2 regions of the Pseudorhizobium marinum genome follow, and region 2 is predicted to be linked to the other one. Evidence: riboswitches for the same ligand, from Rfam matches in the RefSeq annotation. Region 2 holds a riboswitch; the other holds the start of a gene.
The links. Region 2 has a riboswitch for cobalamin ahead of EO99_RS0123765 (CbtB domain-containing protein). Riboswitches for the same ligand answer to the same signal wherever they lie in the genome.
Positions count from the first base shown of each region.

Region 1 (14,393 bases), on a different contig from region 2:
CCGACATAGCCGGGAGGCGCACCGATCAGCCGGGCGACCGAATGCTTCTCCATGTATTCCGACATGTCGAGGCGCACCATGGCGGTCTCGTCGTCGAACAGGAAGCGGGCGAGCGACTTCGTCAGCTCCGTCTTGCCGACACCGGTCGGCCCGAGGAAGATGAACGAGCCGATCGGCCGGTTCGGATCCTGCAGGCCGGCCCGCGACCGGCGCACGGCCCGCGACACCGCCTGGACGGCATCGCCCTGGCCGACCACGGATTTGGCCAGTTCGTCTTCCATCCGCAGCAGCTTGTCACGTTCGCCCTCCAGCATCCGGTCGACCGGAATGCCGGTCCAGCGGGACACGATATGGGCGATATTGTCCGGCGTGACGACCTCCTGCACCATGGCATTGACGCTCGTGTCCTGGGCTTCGGCCGCGGCAAGCTCCTTCTCCAGGCCCGGGATGACCCCATAGGCCAGCTCGCCGGCGCGCTGGAACTCGCCCTTGCGCTGCGCGATCGCCAGTTCGTTGCGGGCCTCGTCGAGCCGCCCCTTCAGATCGGCGGCAAGCCCGAGCTTCTGCTTTTCCGCCTGCCAGCGGGCCGTCAGCGCACCGGCTTCTTCCTCAAGCGAGGCGAGTTCAGTCTCCAGCCGGTTCAGCCGGTCGGCCGAGGCAACGTCGGTTTCCTTCTTCAGCGCTTCGCGCTCGATCTTCAGCTGCATGATCCGCCGGTCGAGCTCGTCGAGCTCCTCGGGCTTGGAATCCACCTGCATTCTCAGCCGCGACGCCGCCTCGTCCATCAGGTCGATCGCCTTGTCGGGCAGGAAGCGGTCGGTGATATAGCGGTGCGAGAGGGTCGCGGCCGCCACCAGCGCGGAATCGGAGATCCGCACCTTGTGGTGCTGCTCGTATTTTTCCTTCAGGCCGCGCAGGATCGAGATGGTGTCCTCGACCGTCGGCTCGTTGACCATGACCGGCTGGAACCGGCGGGCAAGGGCTGCATCCTTCTCCACGTGCTTGCGGTATTCGTCGAGCGTGGTGGCGCCGACGCAATGCAGTTCGCCGCGGGCGAGCGCCGGCTTCAGGAGGTTGGACGCATCCATCGCGCCGTCCGCCTTGCCGGCCCCGACGAGCGTATGCATCTCATCGATGAACAGGATGATCTCGCCGTTTTCCGACTGGACCTCGTTCAGCACCGCCTTCAGCCGCTCCTCGAACTCGCCGCGGTACTTCGCACCGGCGATCAGCGAGCCCATGTCGAGCGCCATCAGCCGCTTGTCCTTCAGGCTCTCCGGCACGTCGCCGTTGACGATGCGCAGCGCCAGGCCTTCGGCAATCGCCGTCTTGCCGACGCCGGGCTCGCCGATCAGCACCGGATTGTTCTTGGTGCGGCGCGACAGCACCTGGATCGTCCGGCGGATCTCGTCGTCACGGCCGATCACCGGATCGAGCCGGCCCTCGCGGGCTTCTGCCGTCAGATCGCGGGCATATTTCTTCAGCGCGTCGAAACCCTGCTCGGCATTGGCGCTGTCGGCCGTGCGGCCCTTGCGCAGGTCGTTGATCGCCTGGTTGAGGGCGTTCGCCGTCAGCCCGGCCTTCTTCAGCGTCGCCGCCGTCGAAGCGCTGCTTTCGATCGTCAGCGCCAGGAGAAGCCGCTCGACGGTAACGAAGCTGTCGCCCGCCTTCTTGGCCGCCTCTTCGGCGGTGGAAAAGACTTTTGCGAGCGGCTGCGACAGATAGATCTGTCCCTCGCCGCCGGACACCTTGGGCAGTTTGGCAAGTGCAGCGTCATTGGCGATGCGAGCGGCCTTGGCGTCCCCGCCGGCGCGCGCAATCAGTGCCGCGGCCATGCCCTGGTCGTCGTCGAGCAGCACCTTCAGCACATGCTCCGGCGTGAACTGCTGGTGACCGTCCGACAGCGCCTTGCTCTGGGCCGACTGCAGGAAGCCGCGCACCCGTTCCGAGTATTTTTCGATGTTCATGTCAAACCTCCACGGATCGTTCCGCCCTTCATACGGCACGGATCGATGATTGAGATTGAGCTCCCTCAAAAGGCGAGCCCGTCTGCCGTAAAAAATTCCGGCGTCGATGCAGATATGGGAGCCGATTTTAAGGATTTAAAGAGCCGTTACAGGGATCTGCGGCCGCTGCCGCAAGCACCGCCGAAGCAGCCGTCAGCGGAGCGGCGATCGCCGGAGTTCACGCCGGGACAGGCTGCCGGGGCGGATGGTAAGTCCCCAGATCATCCGGGGTGACAATCCGGCAATGCTGCGCCACTCAGCCTTGATGAAGATGCTCCGTCGCATGATCGGAGATCGGGCTTCGGTCAGTGCCATGGCAGCCTGTCGCTGACCGTCATGCTGGCGCTCGACTGGGCCTGTTCGCGCGTCAGGGCAAGGCGGAGGGCCTTCAGTCGAGACGGCATCTGGACAACCCGCGATCGGCCGGCTATAAGTAACGTTATTACATAACTTATGGAGACTTCCTGATGAAGGATCATCCCTGTTCCCGACAGGCCTGCGAGCCGCCGCTGCCGACCTTGACGTCACGTCGGCTTGGCGTTTAGCTGGCCCCGATGGTTCCCCGACGGTGACTCGAAGGGGATTAATAGGGAACACGGTGAGGCCTCCCGCAAGGGTGCCGAGACCGTGGCTGCCCCCGCAACTGTGAGCGGATTGCCACTCATCCTCGGGCGTCGCAAGGCGCCATGCCACTGGGTTATCCCGGGAAGGCAGATGAAGGGCGCATATCCGTGAGCCAGGAGACCTGCCATCGAACACCACTCAGTCAGCCGGGCGGGGATGCCCGGCAAGGGAACAGATATGACCGACCTGCACCTTTGCCCCACGGCACCCCTCCGTCTCGACCGGTTTCCCGCCGGCGGCCACGCCGCCGATGCCGTCTGAACCCACGGCATTTGCCGCCTTTCCTCTGATCGAGATAGTTCATGCACAAGCTTGTTGCCAGCCTCACGCTTTCGCTTGGCCTGATCGGCCTTGCCACGCCGGTCCTCGCCGCCACCTCCTATCCCTTGACGATCGCCAACTGCGGCCGCGAGATCACCTTCGACAAGGCGCCTTCGCGGATCGTCTCGATCGGTCAGGGGATGACCGAAATCCTCTTGTCCCTTGATCTGGCCGAAAAGATCGCCGGAACCTCCGTCTGGGTCGGCCCGGTACTGCCGCAATATGCGGAGATCAATCGCGGCATCCAACGGCTTGCCGACAATGATCCGAGCTTTGAATCCGTCGTCGGGCGGGAGCCGGATCTGGTCGCGGCCGAATTCGAATGGCACGTCGGCGCGCAGGGCTCGGTCGGCAAGCGCGAGCAGTTTGCGCAACTGGGCATCGACACCTATGTCGCGCCCGCCGACTGCGTCGCCAAGATCAATACCAACGGCGGCGATGGCGTTCGCGGACAACTCTTCACCATGGATCTGGTCTACCAGCAGATTGCCGAGCTCGCCGAGATCTTCGACGTGACGGAACGCGGCGACGCCCTGATTGCCGATCTGAAGCAGCGGGAAGCCGCAGCCAGGGCCTCGGTCGCCGGCGCCTCCGGCAAGAACCTGCCCGTCGTCTTCTGGTTCTCCAGCAAGGAAGTCGACGGCGACGCCTTCATTGCCGGCAGGAACGGGGCGCCCGCCTATATCCTCGGGACGCTGGGTGCCGGCAATGTCGTCGACACGCAGGAAGAATGGCCGCTCGTCGGCTGGGAGACCATCGCGGACGCAAATCCCGCCGTCATCGTCATCGCCACCATGGATCGCCGCCGCTATGCCGCCGACGATCCGCAGGTGAAGATCGATTTCCTGGAGAACGATCCCGTCACCCGGGAGCTCGACGCCGTGAGGAACCGGCGCTTCGTCCTGATGGACGCGCAGGCGATGAACCCCACCATCCGCACGATCGACGGCATCGAGATCCTTGCGAACGGCATCAAGACCTTCGGTCTTTCCCCGTGAGTCTGGCCTTTCCCGCGCGTTCGCCGCGGTGGGCGCTTGTTGCGCTTGCCGCGGTCGGCCTCCTGCTTCTTGCCCTGATGGTGAGCCTCGCCGTGTCGATCGGCGAGATCGCCATTCCGCTCGCCACCACCGCAAAGGCCGTCGCCAACCGGCTCTTTGCCGCCGACTTCGAACTCAGCCGCATCCACCAGGGCATCATCTGGGACTATCGCCTCAGCCGCGCGCTGGTCGCCGCCAGCGCCGGCGCCTCGCTGGCGCTCTGCGGCGCGGTGCTGCAGGCGCTGCTGCGCAATCCCCTGGCCGAACCCTATGTGCTCGGCATCTCCGCCGGCGCCTCCACCGGCGCCGTCTGCGTTACTATCCTCGGGTTCGGCTATGGCGTGCTCAGCCTCTCCGGCGGCGCCTTCATCGGTGCGGCCATCGCCTTCCTGCTGGTCGGCATCCTGGCGGCGGGCGTCGGCGGCACCAGCGAGCGCGTCATTCTCTGCGGCGTTGCCGGATCGCAGCTCTTCAGTGCCCTGACCTCCTATATCGTCACCACCTCCGCCAATGCCGAACAGGCCCGCGGCGTGCTGTTCTGGCTGCTCGGATCGCTGAGCGGCGTGCGCTGGCCGGATGTCTATCTTTCGGCGCCCGTGGCGCTCGTCGGCCTTGTCGTCTGCCTGGCGCATGTGCGCGCGCTCGACGCCTTCGCCTTCGGCAAGGATGCCGCCGCCGCACTCGGCATCTCCGTCCGGCGGGTGCAGGTCGTGCTGCTCGGCACCACCGCCGCCATGACGGCCTGCGTCGTCAGCATGGTCGGATCGATCGGCTTCGTCGGCCTCGTCGTCCCCCATGCGGCCCGCTTCCTGGTCGGCCCCGGCCATGCGCGCCTGCTGCCGGCAGCCGCTCTCTTCGGCGCCATCTTCATGGTCGCGGCCGACATCATCTCGCGCATCATCATCCCGCAGCAGATCCTGCCGATCGGTGTCGTGACGGCGCTCTTCGGCGCCCCCGCCTTCGCGCTGATCCTCTATCGCGCTCGGAGAACGGCATGAGCATCGCCCTCGATGACGTCAGCTTCGCCGCCGGTGACACCCTCATCGTCGACGGCGTCAGCCTGCAGGCGGAAAGGGGCAAGGTGCTCGGCCTCCTCGGACCGAACGGATCCGGGAAATCAAGCCTCCTCCGGTTGATCTGCCGGCTGCGGAAGATCCGCAGCGGCGTCATCCGTCTGGACGACGACGACCTCTCGTCGATAACCCGCGCCGCGCTCGCCCGGCGCATCGCGCTCGTCGAGCAGCAGGCGGAAACGGACACGCAGATGACCGTGCGCGAGGTGGTCCGGCTCGGCCGCACCCCGCACCGCGGTTTTCTCACCCCATGGTCGCTGCAGGACGAGGCGGCCGTCACGGAAGCGCTCGCGCGGGTCGACATGCAGGAGCGCGCCGACCGGCTCTGGCAGACGCTCTCCGGCGGCGAGCGGCAGCGCGTCCATCTCGCCCGGGCGCTCGCCCAGGAGCCGGACGAACTGCTTCTCGACGAGCCGACCAACCACCTCGACATCCAGCACCAGCTCGACATTCTGTCGCTGGTCTCCAGGCTCGGCATCACCTGCATCGTCGCACTGCATGATCTCAACCTCGCGGCCATGTTCTGCGATCGGCTGGCGGTGCTGGAGGGAGGCCGCATCGTCGCCGCCGGCACGCCGGAGGCGGTCCTGACCGAGGACCTGCTCGAGAGAGTCTTTGGCGTCCGTGCCCATGTGGAGAAGTCGCCGGTGCACGGCCGCTGCAACATCCAGTACCGCATGGGCTGAACCGCCGCGCCGACGCGCAAAGGGCGGGCACCGGTTTGCAATCCGGTGCCCGCCCTTGCTGTCTGAGGATGTAGCGTCCGCCGTCAGCTGGCCTCCAGCACCATGTTCAGCGGCGTTTGCGCTGCCCGTCTGACCTTGCTGAAGCCGCCGGAGCGAATCACCTCGGTCAGCCGCCGTTCTCCCGCCTGCGCCCCGAGCGCCAGCCCGGTCTCCTGCGCCAGCGATGTCGGCACGCAGATCATCGTCGATGCCGCATAATAGAGCCGCCCGACCGGATTGATGTTCTCGTCCAGCGTATCGGCAGCCATGGGTTCGACGACCATCCAGATCCCGCCCGGTTTCAGCGCCTTGCGGATATGGGCGGCCGCCGCTTCCGGGTCGCCCATGTCGTGCAGGCAATCGAAGCAGGTGATCAGGTCGAAGTCGCGTCCCTCGAAATCCTGCGCCCGGCCGACCTCGAAGTGCAGGTTCGTCAGCCCATGCGACTGGGCGTGCGCACTCGCCGCGGCGATCGAGCCGGCATGGAAGTCATAGCCGGTGAACTGCGATTTCGGAAAGGCCTGCGCCATCAGGATGGTCGACAACCCGTGGCCGCAGCCCACATCGGCCACCTTGGCGCCCTGCTTCAGCTTGTCGAGCACCCCGTCGAGCGCCGGGAGCCACTCCTGCACCAGCGCATTGACATAGCCGGGGCGAAACAGCCGTGCCACCGCGCAGAACAGGCATCCCGCCTGCTCGCCCCAGGCCACGCCGCGGCCGGTCTTGAAGGCCGCCTGCACCTTCGGCTGGTTTTCCAGCATGGCCGCGGCCGTGTCGAAGGCGCCGATCAGGTGAACGGGGCTGTCCGGCTCGGCAAACACATAGGCCTGCTCGGGCGTCAGCGAAAACTGTCCGTGCTCGTGCTGGACATAGCCCGAGGCGGCCTGCGCCGCGAGCCATTCCCGCACGTAGCGTGGCGCGCATTCTGCCGCTTTCGCCAGTTCGTCGGCGGTCGCCGGGCCGATCTGCTTCAGCGTCCTGTAAAGGCCGAGCGCATCGCCGATGCGCACCAGCGGCACGCTGACGGCTCCGCCGAGATCGCCGAGCACGCGGCCGACGAGCTCGTTCAGGGTCGTTTCATTGAGGTCTGGCACGTAAATTCCTCCTTGTGTCGGGACGGCCTCTTGCCGCCCATGACCCGAAGGATGAACCCGATGCCCGCACCCGCCATGAGGCGCATGTCCCGCGCCGGAGAGAAAAGCGGGCCGCCGCATGGGACAGATGTCCTTGTCCGCGCCGGTCGACGGCGGCGCGCCTCAGCGCGACAGCGCAATGACGATGGCCTGCGAACGGCTGCGGACCCCGAGCTTGCTGAAGATCACCGAAAGCTGGTTGCGCACCGTCTTCACGCTCTTGCCCAGACGGTCGGCAATCACGCGGTTGTCGAGGCCTTCGGCGACGAGCGTGAGCAGCTCTTCCTCCGCTGGCGTGAGAGCCGCCTCGCGCACCGCACGCGGCAACGCCGGCCGATCCTGGCCGAGAAAGGTGGCGAGCTCGCTCTGGAACACCTCCCAGGCCGGCTCCCCTGACAGGAGAACGTGGTTCTTGCTCTCCAGCGGCACGAAGCGGGCGCCAGGAATGGCGGCTGCGAGCTTGCAGCCCTGCTCGAAGGGAATGCGCATGTCGCCGCGGCAATGAGCGATCAGGGTCGGCACGCGAAGCTGTGCGGCCAGGTGCAGCACATCGATTCCCTGCATTTCGGAGAGCAGCTGGGCGGCAACCTCCGCCGTCGCCGTCACCCGTTCCAGATCGCCCCACCAGCGATGCTGCTCGGGCGTTCCTTCCGGAATGAAGAGATGGGTGAAGAACCGGCAGAAGGCGGGATTGTCGCGCCCCCAGCCGATGCGGACGAAATTCACCAGCGTCTCGGCCTCGAGCCGTTCCGCCTCCGTCTGCGCCCTTATGCGGGCGCCCTGGCCGTAGGCGTTCAGAAGCACGAGACGGGACACCCGCTCGGGATGCCTCAGCGCATAGGTAATGGCCAGCGCCCCGCCCTGCGAAACACCGAAAAGCGCAAACTGCGGCTCCTCGATCGAGGCCGCGACGGCATCCAGGTCCGCATGCCAGGCGTCGATGGAAAGGTCGGCGACATGACGGTCCGAAAGGCCGCAGCCGCGCGGATCATAACGGATGAAGCGGCTCCTGGCAGCCAGGGCCAGAAGCCACGGCCGCCAGATGGGGCTCTCCAGATCGTAGTCCACATGGCTGAGCCAGTGCGCCGCCTTCAGGAGCACCGGTCCGCGTCCGCACGAGGCAACGGCGATGCGCGTGCCGTCGGCCGAGGTGCAGAACCCTATGGTCTGGCTGGGTTTCATGCCGCCAGTTTACAGCAGCGGAAAGCGCCGGAACAGAGGGCCTGCGGGGCTTGTCGGGCAGATGGCGAGGCCGGTCCGACAGGAAGCCGGCCGGATCCGATCCGTCCCGTTTCACCTCTCGGTCCACCCTCCCCGAAAAGGAAAAACTCCGGCCTTTCGACCGGAGCTTTCGTTCATCCGCAGCTCTGGAGCTGGCTTCACTCGCTGGCGACGTCGGCCATGGCGGGCTGGCCATCGTCGGCACCACCCTCGGACGGTGCATCGCCTTCGCCGCGGCGCGTACGGCGCGGCCGATTGCCGGCGTTGCGGCGGCGTGGCTGGCGCGCTTCGCCCGTTCCTTCTTCGGCTGCCACTTCGGCCGGCGTGCCCTCGATCACGGGCTGCGGGCCTGAACCGTCTACGGCTGGGGCGTCCGTTGCCACAGGGACCGGTGCCTGCTCACGACGCGGTTCGCGGCGCGGCTGCGGCTCCCGGCGGGGCTGCTGTTGCTGCGGCTGCGGCTGCTGGGGCTGCGACTGCTGGGGTTCGTTCGCATACTGCGACCGGCCGTTGCCGTCGTCGTCCATGTCGTTGTTGTCGTTGTCGTCGCCGTCCTGGTTGTCGCGATCCTGGTAGTCGCCGCGCTCGTCGCGCTGGGACCGTTCCTGCATCTGCGCCTGGGCAGTGGCAATGATCCGATTGTAGTGCTCGGCATGCTGCAGGTAGTTTTCCGCCATGACCCGATCGCCGGCACTCTGGGAGTCGCGGGCAAGCGTCGTATATTTTTCGGCAATGTGCTGAGCCGTACCACGGATCTTCACGTCTGGGCCGGAACTGTCATAGGTGCGGGTAAGTGGATTGCCGCCCTTGCGGTTGAAGTTGTTGCCGCCGCCGCCACTGCTGTTGTTGTTGGAGCCGCCGCGCCCTCGACCGCGCTTGTTCTGCTGTCCTGGCCTCATAGATCGTTCACCTGAATTTTCTGTTTTCCGCTGATAAGGGACCACGCGGCCATGCTGGCTCATGCCAGACCAGGACTTCGCGCGCCACGGACAGGACGAAACCAAGTCGCCTGCCGCTTGTGAAAGTCAAATTAACTGATTCACGCACCAGGAAATGTTCAACCTTCGAAACTCTGTAATAGAGTCGGTCTCAAGGTTGACCTTAAACCCGAACGAATCTCCGTTCATTCCCAGCCGCCCAGTGCGTGGCCGCAAGCTATCGCGCTTCCCAAGTAAATCCAAGCCTTTTCTTTCGCTGTGCAAAATCAGGGACCTGGCCGTCCGGGAGCAAAGATGAGGACGCGGTCGTTGTCTCCGTAGTCGCGGGCCGCCTGCCGGAGCGCAAAGCCCGCGGTGGTGAAGATCTCCGTGACGCTGTCCTTCTGGTCGAAGCCGATCTCGACGCCGAGAATGCCGTCCGCCTGAAGCGATGCTCCGGCGCCGGCCGCAATCGCGCGATAGGCATCAAGCCCGTCAGGGCCGCCGTCGAGAGCCCGGGGGGGATCGAAATCCCGAACCTCCGGCTCCAGCGCCGGAATGACATCTGCCCTGATATAGGGCGGGTTTGACACGATTATGTCGAACCGCCCGGCGATGTCCGCAAACCAGTCGCTGCGGATCGCCTGGAACCTGTCGCCGAGCCCCAGCCGCTCCGCATTGTCGCGGGCCGTGCCCAGGGCGTCTTCGGACACATCGGAGCCAACCCCTTGCGCCGTAGGGCATTCCTTCAGGAGAGCCAGCAGGATAGCGCCCGTTCCCGTTCCCAGGTCGAGCACGCGGCCCTCGCCTCGGGCTGCGACAATCCGCCTCAGGTGGGGTAGCACCGTCTCGACGAGCATTTCCGTGTCCGGCCGCGGCTCCAGCGTCTCCGCCGAAAGCCTGAGCGTCATGCCGTGGAACTCCCGTGCCCCCAGAATGCGATGCACCGGCTCCCGCTTCAGGCGTCGCGCGACCGCGTCCGCAATGGTCGCGGCCTCCGCCGCCGTCAGCACCCGCTCGCCGCCGGAAAAGACCTCGGTGCTGGTGAGCCCGAGAAGGCCGCCGATCAGCATGCGCGCCTCCATGGCCGCATCCGGCAGGCCGGCCGCGGCAAACTTCGCCCGCGCATCCGCCACGGCGGCGTCGAGGGACGTCATCCTCTCGCCTCGCCGAGCTGGGCCAGCTGTCCGGCCTGATAATCGGAGATCAGCGCATCGACCACCTCGTCGATCTCGCCCATCATCATCCGGTCGAGCTTGTAGAGCGTCAGGTTGATGCGGTGGTCGGTGACCCGTCCCTGCGGGAAGTTGTAGGTGCGGATGCGCTCGGACCGATCTCCCGATCCGACCTGGCTCTTGCGGTCGGCGGAGCGTTCGCTGTCGGCCTTCTGACGTTCCATGTCGTAGAGCCGCGAGCGCAGCACCTGCATGGCCTTGGCGCGGTTCTGGTGCTGCGATTTCTCCGAACTGGTGACCATCAAGCCGGTCGGCAAATGGGTGATGCGCACGGCCGAATCGGTGGTGTTGACGTGCTGCCCGCCGGCGCCCGACGCCCGCATGGTGTCGATGCGGATGTCTTCGGGACGGATTTCGATGTCGATCTCCTCGGCTTCCGGCAGCACCGCCACGGTTGCTGCCGACGTATGGATGCGCCCCTGCGTTTCCGTATCCGGCACGCGCTGCACCCGGTGAACGCCGGATTCGAACTTCAGCTTGGAGAACACGCCGCGCCCGCTGACGGTCGCGATGATTTCGCGAAAGCCGCCCGCTTCGCCCTCGCTGGCCGATAGTACCTCGACCTTCCAGCCCTTGGCGGCTGCGTAGCGCTCGTACATGCGAAACAGGTCGCCGGCAAAAAGTGCCGCCTCGTTGCCGCCGGTACCGGCGCGGATTTCGAGGATGGCGCTCTTCTCGTCGGCGGCATCCTTCGGCAGGAGCAGGACCTGCATGTCCTTCTCCAGCGCCTCGACCTTCTCTTCGGCCGCCGGCAGTTCCATCTCCGCCAGCTCGCGCATCTCCCGATCGGTTGCCCGGTCGTTGAGCAGCGCCCGCAGGTCGGCCACCTCGGCGGTCGCCTTCTCGTGGTCGCGGATCTTGCGCACCACCGGCTGCAACTCGGAATACTCCGAGGCCAATCGCACATAGACGTCCGCCGCCGGACCTTCCGACATGCGCGCCTCGATTTCGCCAAAGCGGCGCTCGAGTTCGCGCATCTTGTCTACAGGAAGCTTAGCCACCCTGATTTCACTCCATTTTCTTGTTCTTCTTAGACGGCTATACCGTGTTCTTCCGCAAAGCGGGTCAGAAGCGTCCGGATCGGCTCCTGCGAGCGCTTGTCGTCGAGCGCCGCATGCAGCTCCTGCGCCAGCTCGTCGACGTTCAGCGACAGGAGCATCGCCTTGACCGGACCGATGGATGTCGGCGCCATCGACACGGCCCGGAAGCCGATTCCGAGCAGCGCCATGGCCGAAAGCGGCTTGCCGGCCATCTCGCCGCAGAGCGTCAGCGCCGTCTGGTTGCGCTCCGCAGCCCGCACGATATCGCGAAGGATCCTGAGGAACGGCTTGCCCAGCATGTCGAACCGGTCGGAGACGCGGGCATTGCCGCGGTCGGCGGCCATCGAGAACTGGAAGAGGTCGTTTGATCCGACGGACACGAAGTCCACCTCCGCCATCAGCTCGTCGAGCTGCCACATCAGCGCTGGCACCTCCAGCATGGCGCCGAACTGCAGCCGGCGCGGCAGGCTGTGCCCGAATTTCGAAAGATGCTGCACCTCCTTCTGCAGGAGCTCGCGCACCGCGTGGATTTCGGCCACCTCGGTCACCATCGGCAGCATCATCTTGAGTTCCGAGTCGGCAGACGCACGCAGCAGCGCGCGCAGCTGCGTGCGCAGCAGGCCGGGCCGGTCGAGCGACAGCCGGATCGCCCGCCAGCCGAGCGCCGGGTTCTCCTCCTCGTGGTTCCTGAAGTAGGAGACCACCTTGTCGCCGCCGATGTCGAGCGCCCGGAACGTCACCGGCCGCCCCGCGGCCTGGCGGATGACGTTGCGGTAGAAGGCCTCCTGCTCCTCGAGCTTCGGCATCGTCGAGGCGATCATGAACTGCAGCTCGGTGCGGAACAGGCCGATGCCGTCGGCCCCCGATTCGGCCAGCTGCGGCAGGTCCACCATCAGCCCGGCGTTCATCATCAGGCTGATGCGCTTCCCGTCCTTGGTCAGCGGCTCGACGTCGCGCAGCGCCCGGAACTGCTCCTGCCGGCGCGCTCTCAGCCGCACCTTCTCCTCATAGGCCTTCACGAGGTCCGCCATCGGCCGCAGGTGCAGCTGCCCGTCGTCGCCGTCGATGATGACGGTATCGCCGTTCTCGGCCAGCGCCACGGCACCCGCCGCCTGGCCGACCACGGGAATGCCCATGGCGCGTGCCACGATGACCACATGGCTGGTGACGGCACCATCCTCCAGCACCAGGCCGCGCAGATGATCGCGGGGATAGTCGAGAAGCTCGGCCGCCCCCATCGCCCGGGCGAAGATGATCGCGTCCGTCGGCAGCCCCTCGCCCATGGCGCGCCCGCTGTATCCGGTCAGCTGTCGCAGCAGCCGGTTGGCGAGGTCGTCGAAGTCATGCATGCGTTCGCGCAGGTACGGGTCGGTGAGCCGCATCATCCGCGCCTTGGTGTCGCTCTGCACCTTCTCGACCGCGGCCTCCGCCGTCAGTCCGTTGTGGATCACCTCTTCCATGCGCCGGACCCAGCCCTGGTCGTGGGCAAACATCCGGAAGGTCTCCAGCACCTCGCGATGCTCGCCCTCCGTCGCCACGTCGCGCCGGGACAGCATGTCGTCGATCGAGATGCGCAGCGAACCCAGGGCCTCGGCCAGCCGCCGCACCTCGCTTTCGGCATCCTCGTTGAGCAGGTTCGTCACCACCACGCGCGGCTCGTGCAGCACCACATGGCCAAGCCCGATGCCCTCGTTGTAGCCGTCGCCGGCGATGGTGATCGCCCGCGTCAGGTCGAGCTCGAGGCCCGGCTTGGTGATTTTCTTCAGTTCCCCGGTCGCAATCATCTCGGCGATCACCATGGCGGTGGTTTCAAGCGCCTCGACCTCGTCTTCGCGGTAGGTCCGGCTGGCTTTGTTCTGAACGACGAGGACGCCCAAAGTGCGACCGGCCCTCAGGATCGGCACACCGAGGAAGGAGTGATAGATTTCCTCTCCCGTTTCAGGCAGATAGCGGAATGCGGGATGGGCCTGGGCGTCCGAAAGATTGAGCGACTGCGCCGAAGCGGCGATGGTGCCGACAAGACCCTGCCCCATTTTCAGCTGCGACAGGTGGACGGCTTCCGGATTGAGGCCTTCGGTCGCGTAGAGCTCCAGCACCCCGTCGGAGCGCAGCACGTAGACGGAGCAGACCTCGGCCACCATGTTGCTGGCGATCTGCCGCACGATCCGGTCGAGCCGCTCCTGCGGATCCAGCGGTTCCGCCATCAGTTCGCGCAGCCGGCGCAGCAGAACGCGCGGACCAGCCGACAGGTCTCTCATCGGCATAGATGCTCCCGAAAAAAGTCGATCCCACCCGACAGGCCCGCTGCGATACTACCGCGGACAAGGCCTGTCGGCTCAAGATCAACTCTTATCGAGACCGTAGGCAGAATGCAAAGTCCGAACCGCGAGTTCGGAGTAGGCGCCGTCGATCAGGATCGAAATCTTGATTTCCGAGGTGGTGATCGCCTTGATGTTGATGCCTTTTTCAGCAAGTGCCTTGAACGCGAGCGCCGCGACGCCAGCATGGCTGCGCATGCCGATGCCGATCACCGAGACCTTGCAGAGGCCTGATTCGTTCTGCGCCACGTCGAAGCCGATCGTCGCCTTGTTGTCGTCCAGCACCCTCAGCGCCTTCTGCACGTCGCCAGACGGCACCGTGAAGGTCATGTCGGTGCGCGAGCCGTCCTCGGAGATGTTCTGGACGATCATGTCGACGTTGATATGGGCCTCGGCCAGCGGTCCGAAGATCGCCGCCGAAACGCCCGGGCGGTCGGCAAGCCGACGGAGCGAGATCTGCGCCTCATCCTTGGCATAGGCGATGCCGGTGACGACTTCCTGTTCCACGATTTCTTCCTCGTCGCAAATCAAAGTACCGGGCGGGTTGATGAGGTCGCCCATGCCCGGTGCATCGGGATCCTCGAAACTCGAGCGCACGAAGGTCCGCACCTTGTGCACCATCGCAAGCTCGACCGACCGCACCTGCAGGACCTTGGCCCCCAGCGACGCCAGTTCGAGCATCTCCTCGAACGAGATCTTCTTCAGCCGCCGCGCCTTCGGCACGACCCGGGGATCGGTGGTAT
Region 1 is NZ_JMQK01000039.1:1,072-15,464, reverse strand. It holds gene clpB (ATP-dependent chaperone ClpB) at 1-1,967, opposite strand, end outside; cobalamin riboswitch at 2,545-2,773, shown strand; gene EO99_RS0124560 (ABC transporter substrate-binding protein) at 2,933-3,949, shown strand; gene EO99_RS0124555 (FecCD family ABC transporter permease) at 3,946-4,986, shown strand; gene EO99_RS0124550 (ABC transporter ATP-binding protein) at 4,983-5,747, shown strand; gene EO99_RS0124545 (class I SAM-dependent methyltransferase) at 5,831-6,880, opposite strand; gene EO99_RS0124540 (alpha/beta fold hydrolase) at 7,043-8,101, opposite strand; gene EO99_RS0124535 (DUF4167 domain-containing protein) at 8,299-9,039, opposite strand; gene prmC (peptide chain release factor N(5)-glutamine methyltransferase) at 9,345-10,214, opposite strand; gene prfA (peptide chain release factor 1) at 10,211-11,293, opposite strand; gene ptsP (phosphoenolpyruvate--protein phosphotransferase) at 11,323-13,590, opposite strand; gene EO99_RS0124515 (aspartate kinase) at 13,675-14,393, opposite strand, start outside.
Region 1: another riboswitch for cobalamin. It lies ahead of EO99_RS0124560 (ABC transporter substrate-binding protein); the one in region 2 lies ahead of EO99_RS0123765 (CbtB domain-containing protein).

Region 2 (14,393 bases):
AAGCCAGAGCGGCTTCCTCGTGCTGGTGCTGATCGCCGCCATGCTGCCGGCGCAGAAGAGCCTGGAAAGCCATGTCGAGGCCGTCGCCGCAGCACTGGAGACCGGCGGGCTGGAGGCCGGCCGCAAGGCGGTCTCGATGATCGTCGGCCGCGATCCGGAGCAGCTGGACGAGGCGGGCGTCTGCCGGGCGGCGGTCGAAAGCCTGGCGGAGAATTTCTCCGACGGCATCGTCGCGCCTGCCTTCTGGCTGGGGGCGGCCGGGCTTGGCGGTGGCGCCGCCTACAAGGCTTCCAATACCGCCGACAGCATGATCGGCCATCGCTCTGCCCGTCACGAAGCCTTCGGCTGGGCGGCCGCCCGGTTCGACGACCTGATCAACCTGCCGGCCTCGCGCCTGAGCGGCGCTCTGTTCGTGGCCGCCGCCTGCCTTCTTCCCGGCGCCTCGCCGAAAGCTGCCATCGCCGCCATCCGCCGCGATGCGCAGCATCACCGGTCGCCGAACGCGGGCTGGCCGGAGGCGGCCATGGCGGGTGCGCTCGGCATCGCGCTTGCCGGTCCGCGCAGCTACGGCGGAGAGATGATCCAGGCGCGGTTCATGGGGTCGGGAGGACGCGCCGAACTGACGGCTGCCGACATCCGCCGGGCGCTGACGCTGGCGCGCATCGCCGACGCCCTGCTGATCGGCCTTTTCGGCCTGGCGGCGCTGGCTATCTGGCAATTCTAAGCAATCCGTCGAGATCGAGGTGCCGCTCCACATGCGCGGCCAGACGGTCGAGCACGGCATCCACATCCGCCTCGTAATCGAGATCCGACGGCGCGCCGCCCAGCCTCTGCAGCCAGGCACCGCGCTGGCGATTATTGCCGAAGAGGCCGTGAAGATAGGTGCCGACCACCTGTCCGCTCGCCGAGATGGCGCCCTCCGCCGCACCGGACACGGTCGCGAACGGACGGGCGCAATCGGGTCCGCCGGTGCGACCGATGTGCATTTCATAGCCGCTCAGCGGCTCGCCGTCGAAGCTCTCGCCCGAGACGGCTTCCAGCCGCTTGTCGCCGGACAGCACGGTGTCGACGTCGAGCAGTCCCAGTCCGGCAAACGTCCCCGGCTGCCCCTCGAGACCTTCGGAATCGGCAAGCGTTTTGCCAAGCATCTGGTAGCCGCCGCAAAGACCGAGCACCCGCCCACCGCGGCGCACATGCGCGGCGATGTCGACGTCGAGCCCGCTCTCCTTCAGCACCTGAAGGTCGGAGATCGTCGCCTTCGAGCCGACCAGCAGGACGAGGTCGCAATCGCCCGGAATGACCTCGCCCGGACGCACCCGGATCAGGTCGACGTCGGGCTCCGCCGCCAGCGGGTCGAGGTCGTCGAAATTGGAGATATGCGGCAGGACCGGCACCGCGATGCGCAGCCGGGCGCCGGCCTTGCGCTCGATCTTGTCGCTCAGCCCCAGCGCGTCCTCCGCCGGCAGCCGGACCGCCTCTCGGAAAAACGGCAGAAGCCCGATCGTCTGCCAGCCAGTGAGCGTCGCGATGATCCGCATTCCGTCATCGAAGAGCGCGGGATCGCCCCTGAACCGGTTGACGATGAAGCCCCGGATCATCGCCGCATCCTCCGGATCGAGGACGAGCTTCGTGCCCGCGAGGCTGGCGATGACGCCGCCGCGGTCGATATCGCCGATCAGCACCACCGGCACGTCGGCGGCGCGCGCAAACCCCATGTTGGCGATGTCGTTCTGGCGCAGATTGACCTCCGAGGCACTGCCCGCGCCTTCGACCAGCACCAGATCGGCCTGCCCCTTGAGAAGGCCAAAACTCTCCAGCACCCGCGGCATCAGCTGCGGCTTCAGGCCCTGGTACTCGGCGGCCCTGGCGTTGCCGAAGACCCGCCCCTGCACCACCACCTGCGCACCGACCTCGCTTTGCGGCTTCAGCAGCACCGGGTTCATGTGGACGCTCAAGGGCGCACCGGCGGCGCGCGCCTGCAGCGCCTGGGCCCGGCCGATTTCGCCGCCGTCTGCGGTGACCGCGGCATTGTTGGACATGTTCTGCGGCTTGAACGGCAGGACCTTCAGGCCGCGCAGGGTGAAGGCGCGCGCCAGGGCGGCGACGACAAGCGACTTGCCGACGTCCGATCCCGTGCCCTGGAACATGAGGGACCGGGCTGCCATGATCTAGAACTCGATGCCGGACTGGGCCTTCACGCCGGCCTTGAAGTGGTGTTTTACGAGCGTCATCTCGGTGACCAGGTCGGCGGCGTCGATAAGGGCCGGCTTGGCGTTGCGGCCGGTGACGACCACGTGCAGGTCCGGCCGGCGGGCCTGCAGCTCGCCAACAACCTTGTCGAGGTCGAGGTACTCGTAGCGAAGCGCGATGTTGAGCTCGTCGAGAACCACGAGCCCGATCGTCTCGTCCGCCATCAGTTCCAGCGCCTTCTCCCAGGCGCGCTCGGCGGCGGCGATATCGCGCTTCAGATCCTGGGTTTCCCAGGTGAAGCCTTCGCCCATGGTGTGCCAGACGACGCGATCGCCGAAGACGGCGAGCGCCGGCTGCTCGCCGGTCGACCAGCCGCCCTTGATGAACTGCACGATCCCGACGCGGCGGTTATGCCCAAGCATGCGCAGCGCCAGCCCAAAGGCTGCCGTCGACTTGCCCTTGCCGGAGCCGGTGTGGACCATGAGAAGACCCTTTTCGACGGTCTTCTCGGCCACCTCCGCATCCTGCACCGCCTTGCGGTTGGCCATCTTGGCGCGGTGGCGCTCCTCGGCCTGATCGGTAATATCCTTCACCGGACAGGCTCTGCAGTGCCAGTCGAATAGACCTCTTCGCCGCCGCGAAGCCTTGCCCGGACCAAACCGGACACAGCACCAAGCAGCGCCCAGAAGACGAGGCTGGTGGCAAGCACCGCGGCCACGAAGCGGGCATGCAGCTCCGCCGGCACCGCCGTCTCGTAGCTTGCCGGATGCGGCGCGCCGAGAATATGCGGCAAGACAAGCAGGACGACCGCAACGACGGCGAGAACCGGGGTGCGGGTATAGGCGAGGAGACCGAGCGCGACGGCCGTGCAGCCGGCGGTCGCGACCCACCACAGCTGCCGCGCACCGAGTTCTGCGGCCGGCATGCCGGGAAGCTCGGGCGGCAGGCCGAGGCCGGGCGCCAGGCTGAAGGCGAGGAAGCCGGCAAGGCCGAACATCAGGCCGCCGCGCCAGTCCTTCAGACCGCCCAGCGCTTCGGCGGCGGTCACGAGAAGGAGGGCAAAGCCGATCCCGGCCAGCATGTTGGCGGCAGCGGTATAGAGGAAGCGCTCGGCGCCGTCGGCCGGCATCCAGGCTTCGGCATCATCGTGATGGTCCGCGGGAGCGGCCGCGTCATGGGAATGACCCGCTTCGGCACCGGCACCCTCGAAGGTTTCGGCCTGGACAATCAGCGGAACGGTGGCAAAGCTCTGCATCACGGTGAGCATGAGCCCGGACAACAGTCCGGCGATCACCGCCGCGAGGACGATGTTGCGAAACAACGACATGTCAGAATTCCTCAGTGGCAGGGAAACGCGAGCGAATGGCGCGAGTCGTGCGCCGCGTTGTGCACGACTTCCATGTGGGAGAAGCCGACGAAGCCGACGAAGAAGAGGCCGAGCATCGCTGTCATGCTGAGGGGGATGATCTTGGAGGCGGAAATGCCGATTGCGCCGGCTGCCGTCTTGGTCGTCATTATGTCTGTCCTTTCACCCTCCACCCGAGGGCATTCGTTTTCACATGGCCGCCGGCAGGTCTCCTGGCTCGCGGATCAGACGCTCTCTCCCGCCTTCCCGGATCGCTCCAGTGGCATGATGGGATCAAGCTCTCCGCTCACAGTTGCGGGGGCAGCCGCGGAGTTGACGAACCCGTCTCACCGCATTCCCTCTGGTCCCTTTCGGGCACCGACGACGGGTCACTATAACCCAAAAGCTCCGAGCGGCAATCGTCTTTGCGACGCATTGACACGAACCGGCGACCGGGCTTACTGAAAGCCTGACGGTTCTTTTCCGGCAACGGAGAAGACGAAAAGGGAATGCGGTGCGATCCGGCAACGGGTCAATGCCGCGGCTGCCCCCGCAACTGTAAGCGGAGAGCTTCTGCCAAAAAGCCACTGGGGTGATCCCGGGAAGGTGGGCAGCAAGCGACGACCCGCGAGCCAGGAGACCTGCCGTCGCCATGTCTATGCTTTTCCGGGCGGGGTGCTCCGGAGGAAGCCCTGGATCACCAAGGCGAGGCTGCCAGCGGCAGTCCGTCGCGCGCCCCATATCGATCGAGTTGGAACGCGGCCTTGAGTGACGACCCCGCCATCAGAGACACCGACGTCACGATCTTCGTGTGCACAAACTGCCGCTGCGCGACCGATTCCGAACTGCGCCCCGGCGTGGCGCTGATCGAGGCGCTGCGCGACGCGACGGCCGACCTGCCGCTCGCCGTCAAGCCCGTCACCTGCCTTGCCAACTGCCAGAAGAGCCCGAGTGCGGCCTTTTCCCATCGCAGCGGCTGGTCCTATGTCTTCGGCCATCTCGCGCTGGAGAACGTGCCCGACATCGTCACCGGCGCCATGATGCTGGCCGAGGACGAGCGCGGCTTCCTGCCCCTGCGCGGACGTCCGACCTGCCTTCGCGGCAACGGCATGTCCGCCCGCATTCCCCCCTTCAACCACCACGAGGACATGCCCACATGAGCGTCACCTTCGACCGCATCCCCTGCACCGTCGTCACAGGCTTCCTGGGCGCCGGCAAGACGACGCTGATCCGCAACCTCATCGAGAATCTCGACGGCAAGCGGCTGGCGATCATCGTCAACGAGTTCGGCGATGTCGGCATCGACGGCGAGGTCCTGAAGGGCTGCGGCATCGAGAGCTGCCCGGACGACAACATCATCGAGCTCGCCAACGGCTGCATCTGCTGCACCGTCGCCGACGACTTTGTGCCCGCGATCGACCAGATCCTGGCACGCGAGCCGCGCGTCGACCACATCCTGATCGAGACCTCGGGTCTGGCGCTGCCCAAGCCCCTCGTGCAGGCCTTCCAGTGGCCCGCCGTCAAGGCGCGGGTCACGGTTGATGCCGTCATTGCGGTGGTCGACGGCCTCGCGCTTGCCGAAGGCCGGGTGGCCCACGACCATGCGGCCCTGGAGGCGCAGCGCCTGTCCGACGACAGCATCGACCACGACGATCCGGTCGAGGAAGTGTTCGACGACCAGATCGCCTGCGCCGACATGATCGTGCTGACCAAGACCGACCTCATCGACGCCGACGGCCTGGCGCTCGCCAGGGAACGGATTTCGGCCCATCTGCCGCGGGCGGTAAAGATCATCGCTGCGGCGAACGGCCAGGTCGACCCGGCCGTGTTGATCGGGCTCGGCCTTGCGGTCGAGGACGATATCGAGAACCGCAAGACCCATCACGACGACGAGCTCGACCACGACCACGACGATTTCGACAGCTTCGTCATCGACCTGCCGGCCGTCAGCGATGCCGACGAACTGGCGCAGCGGATTTCCGCCACGGCCGAAGCCGAGAACGTGCTGCGCATAAAGGGCTTCGTGGACGTCGCGAACAAGCCGATGCGCCTGCAGGTCCAGGCGGTAGGGTCGCGCGTCAACCACTACTTCGACCGTGCCTGGGCACCCGGCGAGACCCGCCAGAGCCGCCTTGTCGTGATTGGGGAAAAGGGACTTGATCGCGACGCGATAGAAAGGATGCTGGCCGCTTAAGGCTCTGCAACGGCATGCATATTCTGGCCACCACATCGTCGTCTCTCGACGACCTCATCGAGCCGGTCGACCTGAACCAGGCGCCGGCTGATGTGGTGGTTTTGTCCTTTTCCGGCAGCGATCTGAACGGCATCGCCGCCGGCTGGCCGATAGACGGTACTCTCTCCCTGGCGACGGCCAACCTCAGCGACCTCCGGCATCCGATGTCGGTGGACCTCTGGCTGGAGAAGACGGCCTCGCAGGCGAAGCTGATCCTGGTGCGGATCCTCGGCGGCTACGACCGCTGGCAGTATGGCGCCGAGGAACTGGCGCGCATGGCACGCTCCAAAGGGATCAGGCTCGTCATGCTGCCCGGCGAATGCAGCGTCCGGGACGATCGCCTTGCCGCGGCTTCGACGGTCGACGAACCGGAACTCCTGGCCATCCTGACTTGCCTGCGCGAAGGCGGGCCGCAGAACATGCGCCTGCTGGCGTCACGACTTGCCGCTCTCGTGCGCGGCGAACAGCTGGAGCTGGAAGCGGCGCAGGTCATGCCCAAGGCCGGTTTCTATGAGCCCGCAACAGGGCCCGTCGCGCTCGAGGACCTGCTGGCCTCCTTCCCGGCCGACGCGCCGAGGTTGCCGATCCTCTTCTACCGCTCCATGCTGCTCGCCAATGACGCGGCACCCATCGACGCGCTTTTCGAGGCGCTTGCCCGTCGCGGCTACGCCCCGGTGCCGATCTTCGTCGGCAGCCTGAAGGACGAGCACAGCCTGGCATTCGTCGAGCAGGCGCTCGCCGATCTCTCTCCCGCAGCGATCCTGGCGACGACGGCCTTCGCCGCCGGCGCCGATGCGGATGGCGCGACCCTGTTCGATCGCGCTGGCGTCACAGTTTTCCAGGTTGTCATTGCAACAACGCAGCGCGATGCCTGGCGGGACAACCGCCGCGGCCTCGGCCCCTCCGATCTCGCCATGCATGTCGTGCTGCCGGAACTCGACGGCCGGCTGCTGGCCGGGCCGATCTCCTTCAAGCAGGGCAGCACCGCATCCAGCCTCGTCAACCAGCCGGAACCGGACCGGGTCGAGCAGGTCGCCGAACGCGTCACCCGCTTCCTGCGTATGAAGGCGACGCCCCGGGCCGAGCGCAAGGTGGTCATCCTGCTGCCGGACTATCCGAATGCGCCGGGCCGCACCGGCTATGCCGTCGGCCTCGACGTGCCCCAGAGCGTGCTCGGCATGCTGAGGGAACTTTCGACAGCCGGCTATGCAGTGGACAGCATCCCCGAGACGCCTCGGGCGCTTCTCGATCTTTTGACCAAACGGCAGGCGGCGCTGCCTGTCGATGCCTATCATGCCTTCTTCCAGAACCTGCCCGAAGCTTCCCGCGCTGCCGCTACAGCCGCATGGGGTGCGGCAGAGAGCGATCCGGAGGCCGAAGGCGGAGCATTCCGCTTCCGGGCTGCCCGCTTCGGCAATATCACCGTGGCGCTGGCACCCGATCGCGGCCGGGACGGCGACCGGCGCGCCGACTATCACGACCCCGACCTGCCGCCGCGTCACGCGCTGCTCGCCTTCGGCGCCTGGATTCAGGCCGCACTCGAAGCCCATGCCATCGTTCATGTCGGCGCCCATGGCACGCTGGAGTGGCTGCCGGGCAAGACCGCTGCGCTCTCGGGCGAATGCTTCCCGGAAATCGTTTTGGGCGACCTGCCCGTCATCTATCCTTTCATCGTCTCCAATCCGGGCGAGGCGGCCGTCGCCAAGCGGCGCATCGCCGCCGTTACCATCGGCCATCTTCCGCCGGTTCTGGCCGGCGCCGGTCTGTCCGAGAGCCAGACGCGGCTGGAACTGCTGGTCGACGAATACGCGCAGGCCGACGGCCTGGACCGCCGGCGCCGCGACAGGCTGGCCAAGCTGATCGTCGACACCGCCCATGAACTCGGGCTCGCCGACGAAGCCGGCGTCTCGCGCGACGACGACCCGGATACGGCGCTCACCCGCATCGACGCCTTTCTCTGCGACCTGAAGGATTTTTCGATCAAGGACGGCCAGCATGTCTATGGCGCGGTGGCGGTCAACGACGACGACCCGTCCAGGATGGCCTGCGCAGCCGCCGAACGCGATGCCCTGCTCGGCGCCCTCGACGGGCGCCATGTCCGTCCCGGGCCGTCCGGAGCGCCGGCCCGCGGTCGGCTGGACGTGATGCCGACCGGCCGCAATCTCTTTGCCAGCGATCCGCGCACGCTGCCGACGCCAACGGCCTTCGAGTTGGGCCGCAAGGCGGCCGATGAGGTACTGCGCCGATACCTGCAGGACCACGGCGACTGGCCGACCAGCCTCGTCTTCGATCTCTGGGGCAGCGCCTCGCTGCGCAGCGGCGGCGAGGAAGTGGCGCAGGTCCTGGCGCTGATGGGAGCCCGCCCCGTCCATGATCCGATGACGGGGCGCGTCACCGGCATCGAGGTCCTGCCGCCGGCATCGCTCGGCCGCCCGCGCATCGACGTGACGCTGCGCATCTCCGGCCTGTTCCGCGACATGTTCCCCGCGCTGATCGCGCTGCTGGATGCCGCCACCCGGGCCATTGCGGTCCGCGACGAGGCGCCGGGCGACAATCCGCTCGCCGAAGAGGCGAAGGAGCGGGGCAGCGTCCCCGCGCGCATCTTCGGCTCGGCACCCGGCACCTATGGCGCCGGCATCGAGGACCGGCTGGCCGACGGCAGCTGGGACGAGCGCGAAGAGCTCGGCCGCATCTATCTCGATGCCACGAGCCATGCGTTTTCCGGCGCGCAAGGCGACGCCGCCGAGGCGCGCGGAGAGTTTGCGGAGCGCATCCGGTCGGCGGATCTTCTGGTCCATACCGGCGATGATCCCGGTCGCGATCTGCTCGACGGCTCCGCGGACGTCGCCTTCATCGGCGGGTTTTCCGCCGCCGTCGCGGCACTCGGCGGCAAGGCCGATGTCATCGCGCTGGACACCACCGACCCGAACAATCCGAGAGCCCGTTCGATCTGCGAAGCCATCACCCGGGTGGTGCGGGCGCGCGCCGTCAACCCGCGCTTCATCGCCGGCCAGATGCGCCACGGACCGCGGGGTGCTGCCGAACTGGTGGAGACGGTCGACCGGCTGATCGGCTTTGCCGAGACCACCCACGCCATTCCGCATGCGCTGATCGAGGCGACCTACGAGGCCTATGTGGTCGACGAGGTGGTGCGCGACTTCCTGCTGGCAGAGAACCCGGAAGGCGCGCGCTACATGGGCGAGCGCTTCCGCGCCGCCCTGCGCCGTGGCCTCTGGCACCCCCGCCGCAATGCCGTCGACCAGGAGCTGGAGATGCTGTTCGGGGAGAAGGCGGCATGACGGCGCTCTCCCTCGACAGAACCGCCCTCGACATGCGCCGCGGCGCCTGCCCCGCCCTTTCCGCCCCGATGCAGACCGGCGACGGCTTGCTGGCGCGCATTGCGCTGACGGAGGCACTCCATCCATCGCAGCTGGCGACCCTCTGCCAGTTGGCCCGTCGGCACGGCAACGGCATCCTTGATATTTCCGCACGCGGCAATCTGCAGGTTCGTGGGCTCACCGCCCTCTCCGCGCCCCAACTCGATGCCGAGGTCCGCGCCCTGCAGCTGCCGCTGCGCGAGGGGCTGGCAGTGGAAGTACCGCCGCTGGCCGGCATGGACCCCGACGAAATCGCCGATCCCCGCGCCCTGGCCGCAGCGATCCGCAAGGGTGCCGCCGATATCGCAGGTCTTGCGCCGAAGATGAGCGTCGTCGTCGACGGTGGCGGGCGCCTGCGCCTGTCCGATCTGCTCGCCGACATCCGGCTCGTGGCGAAGCGCCACGGCGGGTGCATCGGCTGGACGCTGCTGCTCGGCGGCACGGAGGCGGCCGGCGGGGTTCACGCTGTCCTCAGCGAGGCCGAGGCGGCTCCGGCAGCGCTCGCCCTGCTTGGCGAACTGGCATCGAAAGGCACTAAGGCTCGGGGTCGAGATCTGGCATCCGGTCTGCCGCGCAATTCGGTGGCCACACAGTCCGTTTCGCCCTTCGGTCTCCACCGGCTCGCAGCGGGTCGCGCGGCGGCGGGTATCGGCCCGGCCTTCGGCCAGATCGATGCCGAACAACTTACCGCACTCTGCGAGGAGGCCGTGGCTCTGGGCATGACGGCGGTGAAGCCGGCGCTCGATCATTCGCTCATCTTCTTCGGCCCGCCCGACGCCTGCGAAAGACTGATCGCCTTTGCGAACCTCAACGGCTTCGTCACCTCCGGAAATGATCCCCGCAGCGCCATCGCCGCCTGCCCCGGTCGCCCCGCCTGTGCATCCGGAGAGGTCGAGACGCATGCGCTCGGCGCCCTCGCCGCCCGCGAATGCGGCGACCTGCTGGATGGCTCCTTCAAGCTGCACGTCTCGGGATGCGCCAAGGGCTGCGCCCATCCGCAACCTTCGCCGCTCACGCTCTGCGGCACGCCGGCCGGACTGGCCTGGATTGCCGGTCGCGCCGCCGATCCGGCCCTCGCGGTGATCGACCCGAAAGATATCGCCACTGCACTTGGCCGTGTCTCCGCCCTCGTCAGGACCGAACGCCGCGACGGCGAACAGTCCGCAGCCTGCCTGTCCCGGCTCGGGCCGGACCGCATTTCTGCCCATCTCATGTCAGGACAACCATGACCGCTTACGACTACATCCGCGAGGGCGACGCCATCTATGAGAAATCCTTCGCGATCATCCGCGAAGAGGCGGACCTTTCGGCCTTCACTGCCGAGCAGGCCGATGTCGCCATCCGCATGATCCATGCCTGCGGCCTCGTCGAGGCAGCCGAGCATTTTCGCTTTTCCGATGACTTCGTCTCCAAGGCACGCGGCGCCCTGAAGGCTGGCAAGCCGATCTTCTGCGACGCGGAAATGGTGGCGCATGGGGTGACCCGCGCTCGTCTCGCCGCCGGCAACCCGGTGATCTGCACCCTGCGCGACAGCCGCACCATCGAGCTGGCCCGCACCATCGGCAACACCCGCTCGGCTGCAGCGCTGGACCTCTGGGACGAGATGGACGGCGCACTGGTCGCGATCGGCAACGCCCCGACCGCCCTCTTCCGCCTGCTCGAGCTTCTCGATGCCGGCGCGCCCCGGCCGGCCGCGATCATCGGCATGCCGGTCGGCTTCGTCGGCGCAGCCGAATCCAAGGAGGCGCTGATGGAAAGCCCGCTCGGCATTCCCTATGCGGTCGTGCGCGGACGCATGGGCGGATCGGCGATGACGGCAGCCGCCGTCAACGCGCTGGCGAGGGCGGGACTGTGACCGTCGCGGTCAAGGGCAGGCTCACCGGCGTCGGCACCGGGCCGGGCGATCCGGAACTTCTGACGCTGAAGGCGGTGCGCGCGCTGTCCGAGGCCGACGTCGTCGCCTTCTTCTGCAAGAAGGGCAGCGCAGGCAACGGCCGCACGATTGTAGAGGCTCACATAAAGCCCGGAACGGTGGAATTGCCGCTCGTCTATCCCGTGACGGTGGAGACGCACAAGGACGAGGCCGACTATCGCGGCCCGATCGCCGACTTCTTCGATCGCTCGGCACGCGAGATCGCCGTCCATCTCGACGAGGGCAGGAATGTTGCGGTGCTGAGCGAGGGCGATCCGCTCTTCTACGGCTCCTACATGCATCTGCACGTGCGGCTGGCACCTCATTACGAGGCCGAGGTGGTCGCCGGCGTCACGGCCATGTCCGGCTGCTGGTCCATGGCCGGCCTGCCGCTGGTGCAGGGCGACGATATCCTGAGCGTGCTGCCCGGCACCCTGTCGGAGGAAAAGCTGACCGAACGACTGTCGGATACCGATGGCGCCGTGATCATGAAGGTCGGTCGCAACCTGCCGAAGATCCGCCGCGCCCTGCAGGCCGTCGGCAAGCTCTCGGAGGCGCTCTACGTCGAGCGCGGTACGATGAGCAACGGTTCGGCGCAGCGGCTTGCCGACCGCGACGAAAGCCCGGCACCCTATTTTTCCTTGGTCCTCGTCCCCGGCTGGAAGGCGCGGCCATGACGAAGTCTGCTGCCGGTTCCCTAGTGGTCGTCGGGCTCGGCCCCGGCAGTCCGGACCAGATGACGCCGGAGGCAGCGGCAGCGATCGTGGGCTCCGAAGATTTCTTCGGCTATTTCCCCTATATCGACCGGCTGTCGCTGCGCCCCGACCAGCGCCGGCACGCCTCCGACAACCGCGAGGAACTGGCGCGCGCGAAGGCGGCGCTGGCAATGGCGGCAGAGGGAGGCAAAGTCTGCGTCGTCTCCGGCGGGGATCCCGGCGTGTTTGCCATGGCGGCCGCCGTCTGCGAGGCGATCGAGGACGGGCCGGCCGAGTGGCGGGATATCGACGTCTCGGTGATCCCGGGGGTAACGGCCATGCTGGCGGTGGCCGCACGGGCCGGCGCGCCGCTCGGCCACGACTTCTGCGCCATATCGCTGTCCAACAACCTGAAGCCCTGGGAGATCATCGAGAAGCGCCTGGTGGCGGCTGCCGAGGCGGGCTTCGTGATGGCCTTCTACAATCCCATCAGCAAGGCGCGGCCGCATCAGCTGGACGCCGCCTTCGACATCCTGCGCACGCATTTGCCTGCAGACGTGCCGGTGATCTTCGGACGGGCTGCAGGCCGTGCTGACGAGGTCATCCGCACCGTCGCGCTGAAGGACGCCGCAGGAAACATGGCCGATATGGCGACTTGCGTCATCGTCGGCTCGCCCGAGACCCGTATCATCGCCCGCGACGGCAGGCCGCCACTCGTCTATTCGCCGCGCAGCTACAGAGGCGGCAGCGCATGAACGAGGCGTTCGATCATCGCCTCGACGGAGCCGACCGCCTCGACGTCGGGGAGCGCAGGTCGCTCGATCAGCACGACGTCGATCCCGAGCGCCCGGGCGGCGGCAATCTTGCCGTAGCTGGCCGGTCCGCCGCTGTTCTTGGCGACGATCACCTCGATGCCGTGGCGCGACAGAAGCGCCGCCTCCTGCACCTCCTCGAAGGGGCCACGATCGGTGATGTAGACCGCATGCGGGACGTCGAGCGGCGGCTCGACCGGATCGACGCTGCGGATCAGATAGTCATGCTGCGGCGCCGCCTCGAAGGGCAGGAGCTCCTGGCGTCCGAGCGTCAGGAAGACCCGGCGCGGCATATCGCCGAGAGCGGCGACGGCTTCCGCGACGCTTGCCACCGCATGCCAGCGGTCGCCCTCCTGGCGCTGCCAAGGCGCGCGGCGCAGCGCCAGCAGCGGCACGCCCGACAGGCGCGAGGCAGCCGCGGCATTGGCGGAGATCTGCGCCGCATAGGGATGCGTGGCATCGATCAGCATCGCGATGCGGTTTTCGCGCAGGTATTCCGCCAGGCCGTCGGCACCACCGAAGCCACCGACGCGCAGTTGCACCGCATGTTCGGCCGGCACCAGCGTGCGCCCGGCGAGCGACAGCTCCAGGCGGTAACGCGGATCGCCCGACAGTCGTTCGGCAAGCTTGCGGGCTTCCGCAGTACCGCCGAGAATGAGGATGGAGTGTTTCACGATGCCTCCTGAGTCGCGCGCCGACCATGCAACGGCAGACCGCTGGCTGTCCATCGTCGGCATCGGCGAGGACGGCATTGCCGGATTGGGCGAAAACGCCAGGCAGGCGATCCGCTCAGCAACCACCGTCTTCGGCGGCAGGCGGCATCTAGAGCTGGCGCAGGCGCTGGTCCGCGGCGAGGCCAAGCCTTGGCCTGCCCCCTTCGACCCGCAGATGCGCGAGGTGCTGGCCCTGCGCGGCACGCCGGTCTGCGTGCTGGCCTCCGGCGACCCCTTCCTCTTCGGCGTCGGCGTGACCCTGTCGCGGCATCTCGAGCCGCAGGAATACGCAACCTTCCCGGCGCCTTCCGCCTTCTCGCTGGCGGCAGCCCGCCTCGGCTGGGCGCTGCAGGATGTCGAGACGGTCTCGCTGCATGGCCGACCGGTCGACCTGATCCGCCCCCTCCTCCACCCCGGCCGCCGCCTGCTGGCACTGACCTCGGATAGCCGTGGCCCGGCAGATGTTGCCCGGCTGCTGGCCGAGGCCGGCTTCGGGGGCTCGATTCTGACCGTTCTCGAGGCCCTGGGCGGCGAGAGCGAGCGGATCCGGACATCCAGTGCATCGGCCTTTGCTCTTGAGGACATCAACGAGCTCAACCTCGTCGCCCTGGAGATCCGCACCGACGGACCGGCGCGGATATTGCCACTGGCCACCGGCCTCGACGACCACCTCTTTGAGCACGACGGCCAGATGACCAAGCGGGAGATCCGCGCCGTCACCCTGTCGGCGCTTGCGCCACGCCGGGGCGAACTGCTGTGGGACATCGGCGCCGGCTCCGGCTCGATCGGCATCGAATGGATGCTCCGGCATCCCTCCATGCGCGCGATCGGCATCGAGGCCGATCCCGTGCGGGCCACCCGGGCGCGGCGCAATGCGCAGGCCTTCGGCGTGCCGGGGCTCTCGATCGTCGAGGGCAGCGCGCCTTCAGCCCTTGTTGGGCTGGAACCACCCGACGCGATCTTCATTGGCGGCGGCGGCAGCGAGCCGGGCGTGCTGGAGACGGCGATGGATTGCCTGAAGCCGGAGGGGCGCCTGGTCGCCAATGCCGTGACGCTCGAGATGGAGGCCGTCCTGCTGGCGGCACAGGCCCGGTTCGGCGGTCATCTCATCCGCCT
Region 2 is NZ_JMQK01000032.1:11,481-25,873, forward strand. It holds gene cbiB (adenosylcobinamide-phosphate synthase CbiB) at 1-724, shown strand, start outside; gene EO99_RS0123750 (cobyric acid synthase) at 708-2,165, opposite strand; gene cobO (cob(I)yrinic acid a,c-diamide adenosyltransferase) at 2,169-2,783, opposite strand; gene EO99_RS0123760 (CbtA family protein) at 2,780-3,517, opposite strand; gene EO99_RS0123765 (CbtB domain-containing protein) at 3,529-3,705, opposite strand; cobalamin riboswitch at 3,742-3,933, opposite strand; cobalamin riboswitch at 3,992-4,198, shown strand; gene EO99_RS0123770 (DUF1636 family protein) at 4,300-4,695, shown strand; gene cobW (cobalamin biosynthesis protein CobW) at 4,692-5,729, shown strand; gene cobN (cobaltochelatase subunit CobN) at 5,744-9,067, shown strand; gene cobG (precorrin-3B synthase) at 9,064-10,374, shown strand; gene EO99_RS0123790 (precorrin-8X methylmutase) at 10,371-11,000, shown strand; gene EO99_RS0123795 (precorrin-2 C(20)-methyltransferase) at 10,997-11,734, shown strand; gene EO99_RS0123800 (precorrin-3B C(17)-methyltransferase) at 11,731-12,507, shown strand; gene EO99_RS0123805 (cobalt-precorrin-6A reductase) at 12,486-13,238, opposite strand; gene EO99_RS0123810 (bifunctional cobalt-precorrin-7 (C(5))-methyltransferase/cobalt-precorrin-6B (C(15))-methyltransferase) at 13,240-14,393, shown strand, end outside.